DNA from 3 places in the Shinella sp. HY16 genome. Region 1 is predicted to be linked to each of the others. Evidence: predicted binding sites of a transcription regulator. Region 1 holds the regulator's gene; each other region holds the start of a gene.
What was found. The regulator LexA, encoded in region 1, represses DNA repair genes until DNA is damaged. The targets are predictions, from matches to a motif close to TGTTCNNNNTGTGTTCNG.
Positions count from the first base shown of each region.

Region 2: K0P03_RS23405 (putative DNA modification/repair radical SAM protein) is a predicted target of LexA. The motif match lies at 1,590-1,607, and genes of this name have one in related genera.
Region 3: K0P03_RS27890 (ImuA family protein) is a predicted target of LexA. The motif match lies at 2,881-2,898, and genes of this name have one in related genera.

Region 1 covers NZ_JAHYXL010000001.1:1,777,724-1,784,366, reverse strand. Annotated here, with positions in the region: gene K0P03_RS09105 (ComEC/Rec2 family competence protein) at 1-2,276, shown strand, start outside; gene lexA (transcriptional repressor LexA) at 2,270-2,995, opposite strand; gene K0P03_RS09095 (molybdopterin molybdotransferase MoeA) at 3,094-4,317, opposite strand; gene moaC (cyclic pyranopterin monophosphate synthase MoaC) at 4,317-4,814, opposite strand; gene trpC (indole-3-glycerol phosphate synthase TrpC) at 4,828-5,643, opposite strand; gene trpD (anthranilate phosphoribosyltransferase) at 5,652-6,643, opposite strand, start outside.
Region 2 covers NZ_JAHYXL010000002.1:625,716-632,358, reverse strand. Annotated here, with positions in the region: gene K0P03_RS23410 (UdgX family uracil-DNA binding protein) at 1-357, opposite strand, end outside; gene K0P03_RS23405 (putative DNA modification/repair radical SAM protein) at 357-1,586, opposite strand; gene K0P03_RS23400 (NAD(P)/FAD-dependent oxidoreductase) at 1,722-2,924, opposite strand; gene K0P03_RS23395 (2-hydroxyacid dehydrogenase) at 2,947-3,909, opposite strand; gene K0P03_RS23390 (creatininase family protein) at 4,127-4,927, shown strand; gene K0P03_RS23385 (ABC transporter ATP-binding protein) at 4,929-5,753, shown strand; gene K0P03_RS23380 (ABC transporter permease) at 5,734-6,588, shown strand; gene K0P03_RS23375 (amidohydrolase family protein) at 6,594-6,643, shown strand, end outside.
Region 3 covers NZ_JAHYXL010000003.1:318,450-325,092, reverse strand. Annotated here, with positions in the region: gene K0P03_RS27900 (error-prone DNA polymerase) at 1-656, opposite strand, end outside; gene K0P03_RS27895 (DUF6504 family protein) at 653-2,176, opposite strand; gene K0P03_RS27890 (ImuA family protein) at 2,088-2,849, opposite strand; gene K0P03_RS27885 (hypothetical protein) at 3,024-3,329, shown strand; gene K0P03_RS27880 (hypothetical protein) at 3,429-3,755, opposite strand; gene K0P03_RS27875 (GlxA family transcriptional regulator) at 3,844-4,863, opposite strand; gene K0P03_RS27870 (DMT family transporter) at 4,994-5,857, opposite strand; gene K0P03_RS27865 (aminotransferase-like domain-containing protein) at 6,054-6,643, shown strand, end outside.

The sequences.
Region 1 (6,643 bases):
GGCGCGCCGCCTTCGCGCAGGAACGGGCACATGGCCATTTCTTCCTGTTCGTGCCGGTCTTCCTTGGTGCTGGAGCGGCCCTTTGGTTTTCCGCCGTTACTGATCCATCGCTTCCAGCACTGCTGCTTTTCGCTGCCTTCGCGTTCTGGCCCGCCTGGCGCTTCCGACATCGGGAGGACTGGACTGCGCTCGCCGCCGGGGCGATACTCTTCGTTCCGGTCGGCATGCTGCTGGCGGCGCTCGAAAGCGCGCGGCTCGATACGGTCGTGCTTGATGCGCCCGTTACCACCGATGTCAGCGGGCGGGTGCTGGCGCGCGAGAGTGACGAACGGGGTGCGATCCGCTACCGCATCGCGCTCGATACGACACGCGACCCGGTGCTCAAACGCCCGCCCGGCGTGGTGACGCTCCTCGCCCGCAGTCGGCATGCGCCGATCCCGATCGGCGGTGGGATAACCGGACGGGCACGGCTCGGGCCGCCCTCTGGCCCGGCGCTTTCCGGCCTCAACGACTTCGCCTTTGACGCCTATTTCGCCGGCACCGGCGCGGTCGGCTACTTCTATCAGGCCCCGCGTGCGGTTGCAGTGGCCGAGCCGGGCGTCGAGGGTCGGATTCGACAGACGGTCGCGACCTGGCGCAACAACCTCACCGAGCATATCCGCGGGCGGATTGGCGGCGATGCCGGCGCGATCGCTGCGGCCCTGGTGACAGCTGAGCAGCGGGCTATCAGCCCGGAAACGGTGGAGGCATTGCGAGAGGCGGGGCTTGCCCATGTGCTGGCCATTTCCGGGCTCAACATGGTGCTCGCCGCTGGCACTTTCCTCGTCGGCGCCCGCGTTCTGATGGCACTGATCCCGGGCTTTTCCGAACGCTATCCCGCCAAGAAGATTGCCGCCGCCGGCGCGCTCGTCATGGTGACGCTCTATATCCTCGTTTCGGGCGGTGCGATCTCCGCCGTGCGCTCGTGGATCATGATCTGCATCATGCTGTTGGCGGTGCTGTTCGGCCGTGCGGCGATCAGCCTGCGCAACGTGGCACTCTCGGCCATCGTCATCCTTGCCGTGACACCGTCGGCCGTCACCAATCCGGGCTTCCAGATGTCCTATGCCGCAACGCTCGGGCTCGTCGCCGGCTATGCGGCCTGGCGGGAACGTCCTGTCCGCCGCGAGGGCGAGGGAGGGCGCCTGAAACTGTTCGGTGGTGCGCTGGGGCGCTTCTTCGGCGGGCTGCTCCTGTCCTCGCTGATCGGCGGGTTCTCGACCCTGATCTATTCCATCGGCCATTTCCATCGCATCCCGGCCTATGGACTTGCCGGCAACTTGCTCGCTATGCCTGTCATCAGCGCGATCGTCATGCCCTTCGGCCTCATCGCCGTACTGCTCATGCCTTTCGGCCTCGATGGCGTGCCCTTCGCGATCATGGGCAAGGGCATCGAGTGGATGATCGCGCTGTCGACATGGGTTGCGAGCTGGAAGGGCGAGATCGTCACCGGCCGCATTCCCTCGATTGCGTTCCTGCTGATCGGTCTTGGTGGCGGGCTTGTCTGCATCCTGCGCACGCGGCTGCGCCATGCGGGAACGCTGCTTGTCGGGATCGGCCTCGCCATCGCCTGCTTTCCGGCTGGAGGTGCCACGCCGGAAGTGCTGGTGTCCGAGGATGGCCGCCTCGTTGCCATCCTTCGCGGCGAAACCGTCGCCACAAACCGGGCAAGACCGCCAGACTTCATCTATTCGCAGTGGCGGCGCGCCCTTCGGCTCGGCGAACTTGTAAAACCGGAGATCCGCAGAAGCGCCGGCTTGACCCTTGAAGAAGCCGTCAGCACCACGGGTGCTGCAGAAAGCCGAAACAAGCCCCGGCGCAGGGCCGACCGGCAGAAGGCGAGGGACGCCATGGCGTCCGCGCTCGCGGAGGCCCGGGCCGGCAATGGCTTCGTCTGCGAGGCAAAGGCATTCTGTGCCGCCGTCTCGCCAAGCGGCTGGCGGATCGTGACCCTCGACGACGTCGCCTTCCTGGGCACGGCCTGCGACGCTGCCGACCTCGTCGTCGTGTCCCTGGCCCTGCGGCTCAAGGCTTGCCGCTCGGGTGCGCGCCTGGTGACGGCGCGTCACCTGAGGCGAACCGGCGCCCTCGAAATCCACCCGGACGCCGAAGGCCTATCCAACATCTTTTCAGTTGCGCAGGTCACACCAGCCGTGGAAAGTCTCGACCGGCCCTGGGCCCGCCACCGCAGCTACGACTGGCGCACAGGCAGTTTCGATCCGCCGGGCGATCAGTGATAGCGGCGAATGAGGCCAACCAGCTTGCCCTGGATTTTTACCCGGTCCGGCCCGAAGATGCGGGTCTCGTAGGCGGGGTTTGCCGCTTCGAGCGCGATCGACGCGCCCTTGCGGCGGAAGCGCTTCAGCGTGGCTTCCTCGTCGTCGACAAGCGCCACGATGATTTCGCCGGGATTGGCGCTGCTCGCCGTGCGGATGATCACCGTGTCGCCATCGAGAATGCCGGCCTCGATCATCGAATCGCCCTTGACCTCCAGCGCATAGTGATCGCCGTTGCCGATCATCTCGGCTGGAACGGTGATGTCATGGGTGTTGTTCTGGATGGCGGAGATCGGCACGCCGGCAGCGATGCGGCCCATGACAGGAACGGAGACGGATGAGGAAACCTCGGCCATGGGCGTGCGCTGCGGCGGGGCGGCGACGGGAGCGGGGGGCTGCTTGCCGCGACTGCCCTCGATGACGGCAGGTGAAAAGCCGCGGCGCGGCTGCAGGCTCTGGGTATAGGCTTCGGGAAGCTTTATCACCTCGAGCGCGCGGGCCCGGTTCGGCAGGCGCCGGATGAAGCCGCGTTCCTCCAGCGCCGTGATGAGGCGGTGGATGCCCGATTTCGACGCGAGATCCAGCGCGTCCTTCATCTCGTCGAAGGAGGGAGGAATACCGGACTCCTTCATCCGTTCATGAATGAACAGGAGAAGTTCCTGTTGTTTCCGCGTGAGCATGGCCCCTCCACCGAGAATCGAGTGAAACAAATCCAGAACAGACACTATCTGTTCCATATGTGTTCTGCAAGGGGCTGCTGAAACAATAATAGTACTGTTCAGGCGGATGGTTCGCGCAGGAGAAGCACTGTACAGGGCGCGCCTGCAGGGGCCGCCGGAGCGTGGGGTGCGCGGACGAGAAGGCCCTCGGATGCGGCGAAGGCCTTCATCATGGAGGAATCCTGCTTGTCGAGGGGCGTGACGAGCAGGTCTCCGGCGGGGTCGCGGGCAATGCGTGCGCGAACATAGTCCTGCCGGTGGTCGTTCTCCTTGAGCGGCACGGCGGCGATGGCCGGACGTTCGCGGTTTTCCGCGGGAAGGCGGGCGAGGCGGCGCACGAGGGGAACGAGGAAGAGGTGCGAGCAGACGAGACTCGAAACAGGGTTGCCGGGCAGGCCCACGACGTGCACGTCGCCGAGGTGGCCGACCATCAGGGGTTTGCCGGGGCGCATGGCGATGCGCCAGAAATCGAGGTCCATGCCGGCTTCGCCGAGCACGGGCTGCACAAGGTCGAAATCCCCGACGGAGGCGCCGCCGAGCGTGACGAGCGCGTCGATACCGAGCGACAGCGCGTGGCGCACGGCGTTCAGAATCGCGTCCTTGTCGTCGCCGACGATACCGAGGTCGATCACCTCCGCGCCTGCCGCGCGGGCGAGCGCGGCGACGCCGTAGGTGTTGGATGCAATGATCTGGCTGGCGCCTGGAGGCGTGCCCGGCGACACAAGCTCGTCGCCGGTGGCGAGCACGGCGATGCGCGGGCGTGTATAGACGGTCACCGCCGCATGGTTCATGGCTGCCGCGACCGTCAGGCGGCCGGCATCGAGCACGTCCCCGGCCCTCAGGACGATTTCGCCTTCGGAAAAATCCTGGCCGCGCGGGCGGATGTGGCGCCCCTTCGGTGTGAGGAAGGTGGTGCGGATGCGGCCGTCTTCCAGAACCTCGGCATCTTCCTGCAGGAGCACGGTATCGGCGAAGGCCGGCAGCGGGGCGCCGGTGAAGATACGCACGGCCTCGCCGGGGCCTGCGGTGCCCTGGAAGGCGTGGCCAGCGGACGACATGCCCGCAACGCTCAGGATCGAGCCGAGCGTGGCTATATCCGCGTGGCGCACGGCATAACCGTCCATCGCGGAATTGTCGAAGGGCGGCTGCGTCAGCCTGGCAGCAACATCCTCGGCAAGCACGCGGCCATCCGCCTCATGCAGGCGGACCAGCTCTGTCCGCTGCGTCGGCCGGGCGGCCGAAAGCAGGCGATGGAGGGCGTCTTCGACAGGCAGCAGCGACATCAGCCTGCGTCTCCGCGCCGGTAGTCGCCGGAGCGGCCGCCGGATTTTTCGACGAGGCGGATGCCGCCGATCTCCATCTCGCGGTCTGCGGCTTTCGCCATGTCGTAGATGGTGAGGCAGGCGACGCTGACGGCGGTGAGCGCCTCCATCTCCACGCCGGTGCGGCCGGTCAGCTTGGCCATAGCCTCGATCCGCAGTCCCGGAAGGCTGCGGTCCTCGCGGATGTCGACCGCGACCTTGCTCAGCATCAGGGGATGGCAGAGCGGGATGAGGCTGGCGGTCTGCTTGGCGGCCATGATGCCGGCAAGCCGCGCCGTACCGATCACGTCGCCCTTCTTGGCGTCGCCCTTGAGGATGAGGTCCAGCGTTGCCGGCGCCATGCGGATGAACCCTTCGGCAACCGCGATGCGCACCGTCTCGGCCTTGCCGCCGACATCCACCATGTTGGCTTCGCCGGACGCGCCGATATGCGTGAGCGTGCGGGCCTCGCCCGTCATTTCGAGACCGCCATCATTCCGCTGCCAGCATGCCGGCCGAGCCGGTAAGGAGCTCGCGGGTGGCGGCCGCCACGTCATCCTTGCGCATCAGGCTTTCGCCGACGAGGAAGGTGGAGATGCCGACCTTGCCGAGGCGTTCGCAATCCGCATGGGTGAAGATGCCGCTCTCGCCAACGAGCAGGCGGTCATCCGGCACCATGCTTGCGAGCTTTTCGGAAACGGCAAGATCCACGTCGAACGTGCGCAGATTGCGGTTGTTGATGCCGACGAGCTTGGACTTGAGCTTCAGCGCGCGTTCCATTTCCGGCGCATCATGCACCTCGATGAGCACATCCATGCCGAGCGCGAAGGCGGCGTCTTCCAGCATCTTCGCATCGTCGTCGCTGAGCGAGGCCATGATGAGAAGGATGCAGTCCGCACCCCAGGCACGGGCTTCCAGCACCTGGTAGCCGTCGAACATGAAGTCCTTGCGCAGCGCCGGCAGGGCGCAGGCCGCCCGCGCCGCTGTCAGGAACTCCGGCGCACCCTGGAAGCTCGGTGTGTCCGTGAGAACGGAAAGGCAGGCGGCTCCGCCGGCCTCATAGGCCTTCGCCAGCGCCGGCGGATCGAAATCCGGCCGGATGAGGCCCTTGGAGGGGCTTGCCTTCTTGATCTCGGCGATGAGGCCGAAGCGGCCTTCCGCCTTTTTCGCCTTGAGGCCCGCAAAGAAGCCTCGCGGCGGCTCCTGGTCGCGGATGCGCGCGCGAAGCTCGGCGGGGGAAACACGCGCCTTGGCGGCGGCGATTTCCTCCAGCTTGTAGGCTTCGATCTTCTTCAGGATATCGGTCATGGACAATCCTACTCCGCCTGGCCTTCGTTGGAAACTGCGACAAGGCGTTCCAGAACGGTACGCGCACGCCCGCTTTCCAGCGCTTCGGTGGCGAGGCGCATGCCGTCCCTGAGCGTTTCCGCCTTGCCGGCGACGACGAGCGAGGCCGCGGCATTGGCGAGCGAAATGTCCCGGTAAGGCATGTGTGCGCCGCCGAGCACGGACAGGAGGGCGGCGGCATTGTGCGCGCCGTCTCCACCGCGCAAGTCGTCCAGTGCCACCTGGGGAAGGCCGAAATCGGCGGGCGTCAGTTCGAAGGTGCGGATCTTGCCATCCTCGAGCGCGGCGACCTTCGTCGTGCCCGTCGTGGTGATCTCGTCGAGGCCTTCGCCATGCACAACCCAGATGCTCTCCGAGCCGAGATCGCGCATCACTTCGGCGATCGGCAGCAACCAGTGCGGCGAGAAGACGCCGAGCAGCTGGCGTTTGACGCTGCCGGGGTTCGAAAGCGGGCCGAGCAGGTTGAAGATCGTGCGCGTGCCGAGTTCGACGCGCGACGGGCCGACATGCTTCATGGCAGGATGGTGCAGCTGCGCGAACATGAAGCCGAGGCCGGCATCGTGCACGCAGCGTGCGATCTCCGCGGGGCCGATGTCCAGCTTTACGCCGAGGCAGGAGAGGGCGTCCGCCGTGCCCGACTTCGAGCTGAGCGCCCGGTTGCCGTGCTTTGCGACCGGAACGCCGGCGCCCGCGACGATGATCGCCGCGAGCGTCGAGATGTTGTAGGTGCCGGCGCCGTCGCCGCCCGTGCCGACGATGTCCACAGCATCGGCGGGAACATTGACCGGCAGCATGCGGGCGCGCATCGAGCCTACGGCGCCGTAGATCTCGTCGACGGTCTCACCGCGCACGCGCAGCGCCATCAGGAAGCCGCCGATCTGCGAGGGCGTGGCGGCACCGGACATGATGATCTCGAAGGCGCCGCGGGCGTCCTCGCGGTCCAGCGTCGCGCCCCCGGCAA
Region 2 (6,643 bases), on a different contig from region 1:
ATCGCGATGAACATTTCTGGCAAGCAGCCGTGCCCGGGCAACATCCTCGTCCGCCGGCAGCGCGAGAAGGTTCCTGTCGGATTGCAGGCGCCAGAGCAGCCTGTAGAGGAGATGGAAACGGCCGGGTTCGGTATGGCAGACGACCGCCTCGGCCAACTCCAGAAAACCGGCGGGAACGGTGAGCGCCCGCGCCCGAGGCAAGGCTTTCGGCAGGTTCTGCCCCGCCGCAAAGAGCTCGTTCTCCCCCGACGTCCGCCATTCCACCTCCCGCGGTGCAACACCGGCGGCAGCGAGTGCGCGGGCCGCATCCCGCCATTCGGCAAAGTCACCGCGGCCGAGAAGGAAGACCCTGTGCATCAGAGCAGCGAAAGCTGTACCGGCCTGGGTGCGAAGAACGCCTTCAGGTCGGCCCGGTCGGCAAGGCGGCGGGGCGTCCAACCGTCCGTTTCGATGAAGGCACGTACCTTGCGCAGCGAAACGCCGAGCCTTGCCAGGTCCTCCAGCCGCAGACGGCGGAGGCGGCGGCTGGAAAGAATGGCCTCCACGGTCTTCGTGCCGAAGCCAGGCACGCGCAGCAGCCGTTCCCGCTCGGCCCGGTTGACATCCACTGGAAACGCATCGCGATTGGCGAGAGCCCAGGCGAGCTTCGGGTCCATGTCGAGATCGAGCATGCCGCCGGTTGATGCCGTGATCTCGTCGACGCCGAAACCGTAGAAGCGATAGAGCCAGTCGGCCTGGTAGAGCCGGTGTTCACGAACCAGCGGCGGCTTGATCAGCGGAAGCGCACGGGAGGCGTCAGGGATGGGGCTGAAGGCGGAATAGTAGACACGCTTCAGTCCGTAGCTGCCATAGAGCCGGGCGCTGGTTTTCAGGATGGTTGCATCATCCGCACCGTCGGCCCCGACGATCATCTGCGTGCTCTGCCCACCCGGCACGAAGCGCTTGCGTCGTTTCGACTGTAAGGTCGGCTCATCCGCCGCTTCGATCTTGCGGCGCAGGTCGCCCATCGCACGGCGAATTCCCTCCGGGCGCTTCTGCGGTGCGAAGCGGCCGATGCCGGCATCCGTCGGAAGCTCGATGTTGAGCGACAGGCGATCGGCGTAAAGCCCCGCCTGCTCGATCAGTTCCGGCGCGGCATCGGGGATGGATTTCAAATGGATGTAGCCGCCAAATCCATGCACCGTTCGCAGCTCCCGCGCCACGCGCACCATCTCTCCCATTGTGTGATCGGGCGAGCGGATGATGCCCGACGACAGGAACAGCCCTTCGATATAGTTGCGGCGGTAGAACTCCAGCGTCAGCCAGACCACCTCTTCTGGCGTGAACCGGGCTCGTTCCACATTGCTGGACGAGCGGTTGATGCAATAGGCGCAATCGAAGATGCAGAAGTTGGTGAGAAGAATCTTGAGAAGCGAAATGCATCGGCCGTCGGGAGCATAGGCATGGCAAATTCCGGCTCCCTCCGTCGAGCCGAGCCCGCCGCTTTCCATGGAGTCCCGCTTCACCGTTCCACTCGAAGCGCACGAGGCATCGTATTTGGCGGCATCCGAGAGGATCGCTAAGCGCTGCTTCATCGATTTCTTCATAAATGTTCACTATATGTTCTTTTGCGCGCCGTCAAGCAACCGGCCCAGACGGCGCGCGCATGAATGCATCAGAACGCCGTACGGCCTGCACCACCGCGCCAGACAGACCGCACGGTGGAACACGGCTTGAACCCGTCATATCAGGGTTTTCAAATCGAAACCCGTATCGGCCACCTGCTCCGGCAAGGGTGAACGCCCGGCCTCGATCAAGCGCTTGCCCACCATATAGCTGCGCGGCTCGTTCATCGCATCGACGGCAAGCAGCACGCCCTTGCGAAAATACCAGTGCGAACGTGCCTTCTCGTTCGCTCCCGATCGCACCACAACCCGGTCAAATGTCGTGTTCAGGCCGGCGATCTGCAGCTTCACGTCATACTGGTCGGACCAGAACCAGGGCTTCGGCACATAATCCATCGCCGCACCCAGCATATTGGCCGCGACGGCTTCAGCCTGGTCGATGGCGTTCTGCACACTCTCCAGCCGGATCATGTCACCGCGATAGGGCAGGCGCGCGCAATCACCGGCCGCCCAGATGGCGGGATCTCCTGTCCTGCCATGCGCATCGACGATAACACCGCCATCGCAGGCGAGACCCGCCGCCGCCGCGAGCCCGTCATTGGCCGTCACGCCGATGCCGGCGATGACGAAGTCCACCTCCCGGCGTGAGCCATCCGCTAACACCACCGAGATCGCCTCCCCGCGTTCCAGCCCAGCCAGGCCGGTGCCCTCGAGGATTTCGACACCGTTGCCGGCATGAAGGCTCCGGAAATAATCGGAAGTTTCCGGCGCGGCGACGCGCTGGAGAATACGGGGCGCCGCCTCAATGAGTGTCACCTTGAGGCCGAGCCTGGCCGCCACCGCCGCGGCCTCCAGCCCGATATAGCCGCCCCCGACGACCAGCACCCGTCGCCCCTCGCGGAACTCCGGGGCCATACGATCGACATCGGCCAGATTGCGCACCACATAGACGCCGGACAGGTCGCCACCGAGCGCGGCCGGTAGCGAACGCGGCGTCGCGCCGGTCGTCAGCGCCAGCTGGTCATAAGATACGCGGTCGTCATCGAGACGGATCTGCCGCGCGGCGCGGTCGATCGCGACGATCCTTTCACCGAGCCGCAGGGCAATGTCGTTGTCCGCGTAGAACCGCTCGGGCCGCAGGTGCAGCTGCTCCAGCGTCATTTCCTTCATCAGGTATTTCTTGGAGAGTGGCGGGCGCTGGTAGGGCAGCGTGTCTTCTTCACCGATGAGCGTGATGCGCCCGCCAAAACCAAGGACCCGCAGTTTGGCCGCCAGCGACGACCCGGCCTGTCCTGCTCCCAGGATCGCTATGTGGTTCATGTCGTCCTCCCCTCGCTCCTGCTCACGCGACCCGGTTTTCCGGCGCATCGCCGCGGAAAAAGGCCTCCAGATTGTCGAGCGCCGTCATGCCCATCGCCGCGCGTGCCGCCTGCGTCGCCGAACCGAGATGGGGCAGCAGAACGACGTCGTCACGCTCGCGGAGGGCGGCCGGCACGGCGGGCTCGAATTCATAGACATCGAGCGCCGCCCCGGCGATCTGCCGGCATTCGAGCGCGCGGATCAGGGCCACCTCGTCCACCACCTCGCCGCGCGAGACGTTGACGAGATGCGCCTCAGGCCGCATCAAAGCGAAGGCACGCTCGTCGATCAGGTGGCGCGTCTCGCTGCCACCCGGCACGGTCAGAACGACAAAATCGGCGCGTTGCAGCAGATCGTCCAGGGGCACCTGTGTCGCGTCCATGCCGGACACGGTCTTCGGCGAGCGGTTGTGGAACAGCACCCGCATGCCGAAACCGGCAGCGGCGCGGCGGGCGACCTCCTGCCCGATACGCCCCATGCCGACAATGCCGATCGTGCTGCCGGAAACATCCCGGCCAAGAAGCTGTACGGGATGCCAGCCCTTCCATGCCCCGGACCGCACCAGCCGCTCCCCCTCGCCCGCACGGCGCGCGGTCATCAAGAGGAGCAGCATCGCAAGGTCGGCTGTCGGGCCGGTGACGGCCCCCGGCGTGTTGGTGACGGCAATGCCTGCGCGCGCCGCTGCCGCAAGGTCGATATGGCTGACCCCGGCGCCAAAATTGGCAAGGATGCGGCAGCGCGGCAATGCCCCATCGGCAAACACCGCCGGCGAGAAGACATCGCCGAGAGAAGGCAGGATCGCGTCGTGATCGCGGAGCGCGGCGGAAAGCTCTGCCGCCGTCGTGGCGCCGGCGTCCTTGCGGATCGTCAGGTCGAAGAGGGCGCCGGCCCGCTCGTGCACGGCGGCCGGCAAGGGACGGGTGATCAGCAGGCGCGGTCGTTTCATAAATCCCTCCCAGACTGCATTCCAACCACCCTCCCGGCGGCAGAAAGCCACGAATAAACATGATGATAATCAAAAGCTTACCGTAACATCCGGAAAGAACATACCAAATAGTTTGACCATTTGCTATGAGTTTGTTTATCTAACCTCGGAGGAAGAGGAGGAGCAAGATGGAACTTCTGTCATCAACGGGTATCCGTAACGGCATGGAGGCTTCCCGATGAAGCGCTTCTGGGCCGACTATTCCAGCCGTGATTTCGCAGCGCTCGATCGGGGACGCCTCATCGCCGTCCTGCCCATCGGAGCCATCGAGCAGCACGGACCGCACCTGCCGATGTCCGTCGACAGCTGTACCGTCGACGGGGTGGCGCGCCGCCTCGCAAAAGCCCTGCCGGAGGATAGTCCAGTGCTGTTCCTGCCCACGCAGGCCGTCTGCAAGAGCGACGAGCATATCGACTATCCCGGCACGCTCACCCTTTCGGCCGAAACGCTGATCCGCGTGCTGACCGAAATCGGCGCCAGCGTGGCGCGCTCGGGGGTCCGCAAGTTCGTCCTCCTCAACGGCCATGGCGGCAACATTCCGGTCATGGACGTCGTGACCCGCCAGCTGCGCGTTGCCCATGACATGCTGGCCTTCTCGGTCAACTGGTTCGGCTTTGGCATGCCCGAGGGCGTCTATTCCGATGTCGAGCGCACCCACGGCATCCATGCCGGCGACATGGAGACCTCCGTCATGCTGGCACTCGACCCCGGCAATGTAACCATGGCCGCGGCCCGTGACTTCCGCTCGCGCGGCCAGGACCTTTTCGAAAACTTCCGCCACCTCGGCCTCGGCCGGGGCGCAAAACCCGGCTGGAAGACACAGGATTTCAGCACGGCCGGGGCCTGCGGCGAGGCGCATCTCGCCACCGCCGAAAAGGGCGATGCGACCCTCGACCACGCCGTGGCGCGCCTCGTCGAGGCCATGGCAGAGATCGACAGCCTGCCAGCCGACTGGCTGGACAGAAAACCGGAGTGGTAGCATGAACGCGGCAAGCCCTCTCCCCAAGGCCGCCGGCCTGACCGGCGCGCCCGCCCTCATCGACATGAAGGACGTCTACAAGCGCTTCGCAAACGGTACCGTGGCGCTGCGCGGCATGTCGCTGACAATCCGCAACGGTGAGTTCGTGTCCTTCCTCGGCCCTTCGGGCTGCGGCAAAAGCACCGCACTGAAGATGATCTCCGGTCTCCTGTCCCTCTCCTCGGGTTCGATCACGGTCAACGGTCATCCGGCCGGCGAAAGTCCCCATGGCAGCGATATCGGCTATGTCTTCCAGGAAGCGACGCTGATGCCCTGGGCAACGGTCTTCGACAACGTCTTCCTCCCCCTGAAACTGCAGGGGCTCGGCAAGGGCGAGGCGAAAGCCCGCGTGGAAGAGGCCCTTTCCATGGTGGGCCTTGCCAATTTCGCCCGCTCCTATCCGCGCGAACTTTCGGGCGGCATGAAGATGCGCGTTTCCATTGCCCGCGCCATGGTGACGAAACCGAAGCTGCTCTTGATGGACGAACCCTTCGCAGCGCTGGACGAGATGACCCGATCCAAGCTCAACGACGAGGTGCTGGGCCTCTGGCGCTCGCACGGGCTGACAGTGATCTTCGTCACTCATTCGGTCTTCGAATCCGTCTATCTCTCCAGCCGCGTCGTGGTCATGGCCGCGCGCCCCGGCCGCGTGGTGCACGACATCGCGCTGCCCGGCGCCGAGACGCGCACGAGCGCCTACCGCATGACATCCGAGTACACCGAGAACTGCCGTCTGGTCAGCAACGCGCTCGAAGGGACCATGGACCATGTCGATCTCAACCATTGATCCGGCCGTTGCCGAAAGCGAAATCGTCGATCCGCGCATCCTGCTCGAACGCCGCGAACGGCGCCTGCGCGTCATCATGCCCATCATCTCGATTCTGGTGGTGCTTGGACTGTGGGAATTCCTCGTCTGGTACAACGAGGTTCCGCATTACCTGATCCCCGCGCCGAGCCTGATCGCAAAGACGCTGGTCGAGGACTGGTCGTCTCTGATGCAGAGCGCGGCGTTCACGGTGAAGCTGACGCTGCTGTCACTCAGCCTCGCCATCATCGGCGGCGTGCTGCTCGGCATGCTCTTTGCCTTGTCGCGCACGGTGGAAATGTGCCTCTTTCCCTTCGCCGTCATCCTGCAGGTAACGCCGATCATCGCCATCGCACCGCTGATCCTCATCTATGTCAGCAACACCTTCTTCGCGCTGCTCATCTGCGCCTGGATCGTCGCGTTCTTCCCGATCCTGTCGAACACTGCGATCGGCCTGCGCAGCGCCGACCATAACCTGCGCGACATGTTCCGGCTCTATCAGGCGACGCCCTGGCAGCGCCTGCGCCACCTGCTGATCCCCTCGGCACTCCCCTACTTCATGGCCGCGCTGAAGATCGCCGGCGGCCTGTCGCTGATCGGCGCGGTCGTCGCCGAATTCGTCGCAGGCACGGCGGGGCAGAACACCGGCCTTGCCTCACGCATCCTCGAATCGAGCTTCCGCAACGAGATCCCGCGCATGTTCGCCGCGCTGTTCCTCGTCTCGGTGCTGGGGGTCGGGATCTTCCTCGTCACGTCCTGGCTGTCGAACCTCGTGCTCGGCCACTGGCACGAAAGCGAAATCAAGCGCGAGACGTGAACCTCATGCGGACCATCGAGACCACCAGCCTCGCCGATGCCGGCGCCGCGGGCCT
Region 3 (6,643 bases), on a different contig from region 1:
CGCAGGAAGCCGGCATTGTCGATAGCGACGTTGTGGCGGATGCAGGTGACGATGTCCTGCAGCATGCGCCGGGCGGGTTCGTGATAGAGCACGTCATTGGTGACGACGGTGGGAACGCCATGGCGGGCGGCGAGGTTGGAGAGGTCGAACAATCGCAGTTGGTCGTTCGGCCGGCGGCGGAGCGTGAGGGCGAGGTAGCAGCGGTCCCTGAAATGCTCGCGCAGGCGGCGCAGATGAAAGGCGGCGGTCTCGCCCGCCTCGTCGGGCACCAGCACGGCAAGAAGGCCCTCGTTCCAGTCGACGACGTCGGACCAGTCGAGATGGCACTTGCCCTTGCCGGCCTTCTTCTTGCCGATGGTGAGCAGGCGGCAGAGACGGCCATAGGCGGTGCGGTCGGTCGGGTAGACGAGCAGCGACATGCCATCGACAAGGTCGAGCCGGCAGCCGACCACCAGCCGCACCTTCGAGGCATTCGCCGGGAGTTCGCGCGACGCCTTGAAGGCCTGAACGACGCCGGCAAGGCTGTTGCGGTCGACGACGGCCAGTGCCTCGATGCCAAGGGCGCTTGCCTGCGCGAACAGGTCAGCGCAGCTGCTCGCCCCGCGCAGGAACGAGAAATGGGATGTGACCTGAAGCTCGGAATAACGCGGTTTCATGCGAAAATCCCGTGCAGGAACCAGCGACCGGCCCCGCTTGCCGCCTGCTCTTCATTGCCGGAGCGGAAGAGCCAGAAGCGCGCTCCCTCGGCGTCTTCCACCTGGAAATAATCCCGCACGGCCGCCAGTTCCGCATCGCGCTTCCACCATTCGCCGAAGATGCGCTCCGGCCCATCGGCCCGCTTGACCAGCCGCCGCACGCCCCGCCAGGTGAAGGAGGCGGGCGGATGGTCGGGCAGGAGCGCCATGACCTCGACCGGCTCCGGCCGGGCCAGAAGGCGCGCAGGACGCGGCCAGCGGCTTGGCCAGGTCACCCCGGTTTCGGGCGAAAGCGGCGGAATGCGGCGGAAGGAACGTTCCGGCACGTCGCTTTCGACCGGGGCGATGCGGTAGAGGCGCGCGGCACCGATGCGGTTGACGATCACGTCGACAAGGCCGGCAAGGTCCGCTTCCTCCGCCTCAATCAGGGAGGAGACGGCCTGCTGCAGGACGAGCGGTTCGGCCAGCGTCGCGGTCAGGTCCATGATCTCGATGCCGAAGCCGGGATCGATCGTCTCGAGACGGTCCGTCAGGAGACGGATGAGTTGTCTTTCGTCGCGCACGGCCCGTGCCGTGCCGATACGGATCGCCTGGAGAGAATTGTCGACACGATGGAAGAGGAGATCGAGCCGGCGGGCACCGAGACCGCGTTTTTCCAGCGCCGCACAGAGATCGTGCACGAGGCTGGCCGTGTAGCGCGCGATGGTTTCGGGTGCGCCGATCGGCTCGCCGAAAATCTTCCGGACGGTGACGAGCTCCGGGTCGCGCAGCGGATCGACGGGTTCCGAAATCCGGCCCTGGAGCTGGTCGAGCCGGCGGCCGAGAAGCGGGCCGAAGCGCAGGACGAGCGGCGCGCGCGGCACGGCCAGCACCTCACCGATCGTAGAGAAGCCGAGCACGTGGAGACCAGCCACCGTTTCCGGCGCTATCCGCAATCCCGTGACCGGCAAGGGCGACACGGCCTCACCTGCCCTGCCCGGCGGAATGATACAGACAGGATCGGCGAGGAAGCGGGCGGCGGCATGGGCCGCGCCCCAGCTGTCGGCGATGGCGGCGCGGGCAAAGATGCCGGAGGCGGCAAGACGATTGACGAGGCCGGTCAGCATGTGCGCTTCGCCGCCATGCAGGTGATCGGCACCGGTCGTATCGATAACGAGACCGTCGGGCGCGTCCGGGGCGACGATGGGTGCATAGTGCTGCAGCGCCCAGAGCGCGAGGCGGCCCAAGGCGGCGGCATCGGCCACGGGGTCGGCCGGCATGGTGAGGACCCCGGGCAGCAGCGCATGGGCCTTGGTGAGCGGCATGCCGACGCGCAGGCCCGCCTGCTCGGCCGGCCGGCTCACCGCCGTCAGGATGCGGCGCGCGCCGTCACGGCCGACAAGCACGAGCCTGCTATCCGGCGGCGGCGCCGAAGTGCCGAGCGCCCGCCGCAGGCGATCGATCGGCCAGCCGGGAAGAAAAAGCGATACGACCCTCGGCATCGGTGGCCTCCACATCAAAGTCCGCCGCCTCGCCGGCCCGGCAACGGGCCAGTTTCAACAGCCATTGCGCCCGGCCGATGCCGGGCACGGGAAGGGAAACGGAGGGCCGCATATAGACCCGCCAGCGCGTCACCGCGGCGGAGGGCTGCGCAAGGGCCTCCGTCTCCTTGCGGTGGCGGAAGCGGCGCAGGGCAAGACCGAGCGTGCCGCCGGCCTCCGCGGCAAGCTGCAGGCGGCGCGAGGCGGTCATCGACAGGCGCGCCACCTCGGCAACGACGGCCCCGAGCCCGCCATGGCGCAGCCCCTCTTCGAAACAGAGGAGCAGGCTCTTCTCGTCACCCGCCTCCACATAGAGGACACGGCCCGGCGCAAGCCCCGCCTGCGCCAGCGCCGGCGCGAAAAGATCGGGCCGCGTCAGGCACCAGAGCACCTGCCCCTTGGTGCGCGCGGCGATGCCGGCGGCAAAGAGCATGGCGGCGCTGGCCTCGACGGCATCGTCACCGCCACCGCAGATCTCGTGCAGGCTGGCCAGCGCCAGCCCGCCGCCCGGCAGCCGCTCGTCGATTTCGGGCACACCGAAGGGCAGCACCGCCCGGTCGCGCTGGGCGCGGCCGTCGAACTGCCGGATGCGGTCGCGCAGGTCCGCGACAACGGCATGGGCGGAGGCGGACATCGGCTTGGCAGCTCCCGGTTGAAAGGCTATATGTTCTCTTTTTGTTCTCAAATTCCGTAAGAGTCAATCGCCTGATCGCGCCGGAAAGATCACAGTTTGAATCATCGGCGGGAACCAAGTGGCGCGGCAAAAGTTCTCCCTTTCGCCATTCCATCAAATCCAGGAGACATGTCCATGGCTGACGAAAAGAGCACCGGAAAGCGTACGCTCGGCGTCGTTGAGGGGCGCGACAGCATTTCAGAAGACGCCCGCGCGGCAGCGGCGGAAGCGACGGTGAACGAGCAGATCGAGGCCCTGAAGGCGGAAATCAGCCGGCTGAAAGAATCCGCAGGGCTGATCGCCGAAGGAACCGGCCAGCTGGCGGTCGCCAAGGCGGAATCGCTGCGGGACGAGGTGCGCCAGACCATTCAGGCCAACCCGCTCGCCGCGCTGGCCGGCGCCGCCTTCATCGGTTATCTCTTCGGTCTTCGCCACCGGTGACATGCGTGCCCGGGGATACGGGAAAACCAGGGAAACCCGCGTCTTGCCCCCGTTTCCTCACAGCATGAAAAAGCCCGGCCAAGCCGGGCTTTTGTCGGTTCAGAACCAGCGCTGCCGGCGCGGCGGTTCGCTTTCAAGCGAGCCGAGCAGATAGCCGAGGACGACACCGGCAAGGCCTGCGGTCAAGACGACCGTGGAGAGTGCGGCGGGATGCTCGCGCGCCGCCTGCGCGACGGCGGCACCTTCGTTGCGCACATATCTCGTTGCCGAACGAACGGCCGGACGAGCAGCCTCCACGGCATTCCCGGCGCGGTCGCGGATGGTCTCATAGGCTTCGCTGCCGCGCTCGCCAAGGTCCTTCTGGAGCTGGGCGATCTCTGCGCGCAGGGCAGAAATCTGGGATTGGACGTCGTTGGTGCTTGCCATTGCGGTCTCCCGTTACAGTCTCTTGTCAGCAATAGAGACCGAACGGTTTTCGCGCGGCTTGGTTCCCGGCGGCCGGGCGTTTTGCCCCTCAGCCCGCCTGGCGGCGGCCGTCGCGGCGGATCTGCGAGGGCGTATCGCCGAAGGCGGCACGGAAGCGGCGGGTGAAGTGCGACAGGCTTTCGAAACCGGTCTCGAGCGCGATCTCGATCAACGGTTTGTTGGTGCGCATCACCATGGTGAGCGCGGCGGCCATGCGGATCTTCATGTAGATCGCGCTCGGCGAAGCCCCCATATCGCCCTCGAACAGCCGCTCGAGCTGGCGGCGGGAGACGCCCGTCATGGTGGCGATGCTGTCGATCGACAGGAGGTCCTCGGTGTGCTGTTCCATCATCATGATGGCGAGGTGCACGCGGCGATCGCGGGCTTCAAGGCCGAGCGGGTTGCGCGGCTGTACGTCGGTCGCATCGCGCCGGTGGCGGATCTGCAGGATTTCCAGCGCATTGCGCTCGGCCGCCTCACCGACGTGGTGGCGCACGAGCGTTGCGGCAAGATCGGCAACGCTGCTGCCGCCGGCACAGGTGGCAACCTTGCCGTCAAAACGGAAGATCTGCTCCGACGTCGCCTCGATATCGGGAAAACGGCCGCGGAAATCACGGTGGTGCAGCCAGCTGACGCAGGCCGTATGCCCCTTGAGGAGGCCCGCCTCGGCCAGGATGAAGCTGCCCGTACAGAGGCCGATCAGCCCGACGCCGGCCTGGGCCGCCTTGCGCAGATAGGCCTGGGCATAGCTGTCTATGGGCTCTTCCACCGACAGGAGACCGCCGACGACGGCAATGTAGTCGAAACAGGAGGGATCGGCGAAGGGCGCGGTCGGGGCGACCTGGATGCCGCTCGACGAGGTGATGAAGTTGCGTGTGCTGCTCAAAACGTCCCAGTCACAATGGACGCGGCGCGAGCGATCCTCGCTGTCGCTGGCCAGCCGCAGCGTATCGACGAACAGCGCGAAGGCGGACAGGGTGAAACTTTTCGACAGGATGAAGCCGACGCGCAGCGCCTTCGGCGCCAGGGCACCGTTCATCTCCTTCGACGTCCGAACATCTGCCGCCATCCAGCTCTCCCAGGCCGTTCCGCCCGACACTATCGCCGAAGGCACGAGCCGCTGGCAAGAGCCATAGCAGATTTCGCCCGCCACCTCCATTCCCCGAACGCCGCGGGCTGCCGGTCCCGGGCAGCTTTCGCTACCGCGCGAATTTGCGCGCGCCGGCAACGCACAGCACGATGGCGAGCGTCGTGACCAGCATCAACGGGCTCACACGCTCATGCAGCAGGCCGGCGGCAAGCAGGAGACCGAAGAAGGGCTGGAGCAGCTGTAGCTGCCCCACGGCCGCGATGCCGCCAAGCGCAAGGCCCCGATACCAGAAGACGAAACCGATCAGCATGCTGAAGACCGAGACATAGGCAAGCCCCGCCCAGGCGGCGCCGTCAATGCCGGAGAATGTCGCGGGCAGCGAGAAGAGGGCGATCACCGCCATCAACGGCAGAGAGAGGATCAGCGCCCAGGAGATGACCTGCCAGCCGCCGAGCGTGCGCGAAAGTTTCGCCCCTTCCGCATAGCCCAGACCACAGGCGATGATGGCGGCGACCATCAGCAGGTCGCCGACGAGCGAGACGTCCCCGCCCGAACTCAGCGCGAAGCCCACCACCGTGGCGCTGCCGATGCCGGAAAACAGCCAGAACAGCGGCTTCGGCCGCTCTCCGCCGCGCAGGACACCGAAAAAGGCAGTCGCCAACGGCAGCAGCCCGACGAAGACGATGGAATGGGCGGAGGTGACATATTGCAGCGCCAGCGCCGTCAGTAGCGGAAAACCGACGACGACGCCGAGCGCGACGATCGCCAGCGAAAAAAGCGTGTCGCGCGACGGCTTCTGCTGGCGCAGGGCAAGGAGCAGCGCCGCACCAAGAAGAGCCGCGATGACCGCACGCGCCGACGTCAGGAACAGCGGCGAGAAATCCGCCACCGCCACGCGGGTCGCCGGCAGCGAACCGCTGAAAATGATGACGCCGGTCAGCCCGCTGCCCCAGCCTTCCATGGATGTTCTCATCGATCTCATGCCTTTCCTGTGCAGAGCTGTTGCCATGGAGCGTCAAACCTCTTCCTGACTGACATTGCGGAAGCGGCTTTATTCCAGAGGAACAGTCCTGCCTTCCTAGGCTTGCAAGGCTGGAAAAGACAGAAACAGTGCAGTACAATTTCTCCAAACTGTACCCACATGCGAACCAGTACAAAAATGAGAAATCATGACTGACACAACACCGCACACGCGCATTTCGGAGGTCATGGCGACCATCGGCCACCGCATCGCCAGCCGTGCGCTCACGCCGGGTGATCGGTTGCCGTCCATCCGCCGGTTCGCCGCGAGCATGGGTGTCTCGCCCTCCACCGTCGTGGAGGCCTATGACCGATTGGCGGCGGAAGGGCTGATCCGGGCGCAGCGCGGTTCCGGCTTCTACGTCTCGCAGAGCGCTCTGCCCCCACTGAAGCTGGCGGAAGCGGCGACACCGAAGGCGCGTGCGGTCGATCCGTTCTGGGTGTCGCGGCAATCGCTCGATGCCGACACAGTGGTGCTCAAGCCCGGCTGCGGCTGGCTGCCGGCGGACTGGATGCCAGACGAGGCGCTGCGCCGCGCGATCCGCAGCCTTGCGCGCGGCGACAGCGATCTCATCGCCTACTACGGCAGCACGCGCGGCTCTTCGTTTCTGCGCCGGCTGCTGCTCGGCCGGCTGACGGAGGAAGGCATTGCCGCAGGGCCGGATCAGCTGATGCTGACGAGCACGGGCACGCAGGCGCTCGACCTGATCGGCCGTTTCCTGCTGCGCCCGGGCGACAC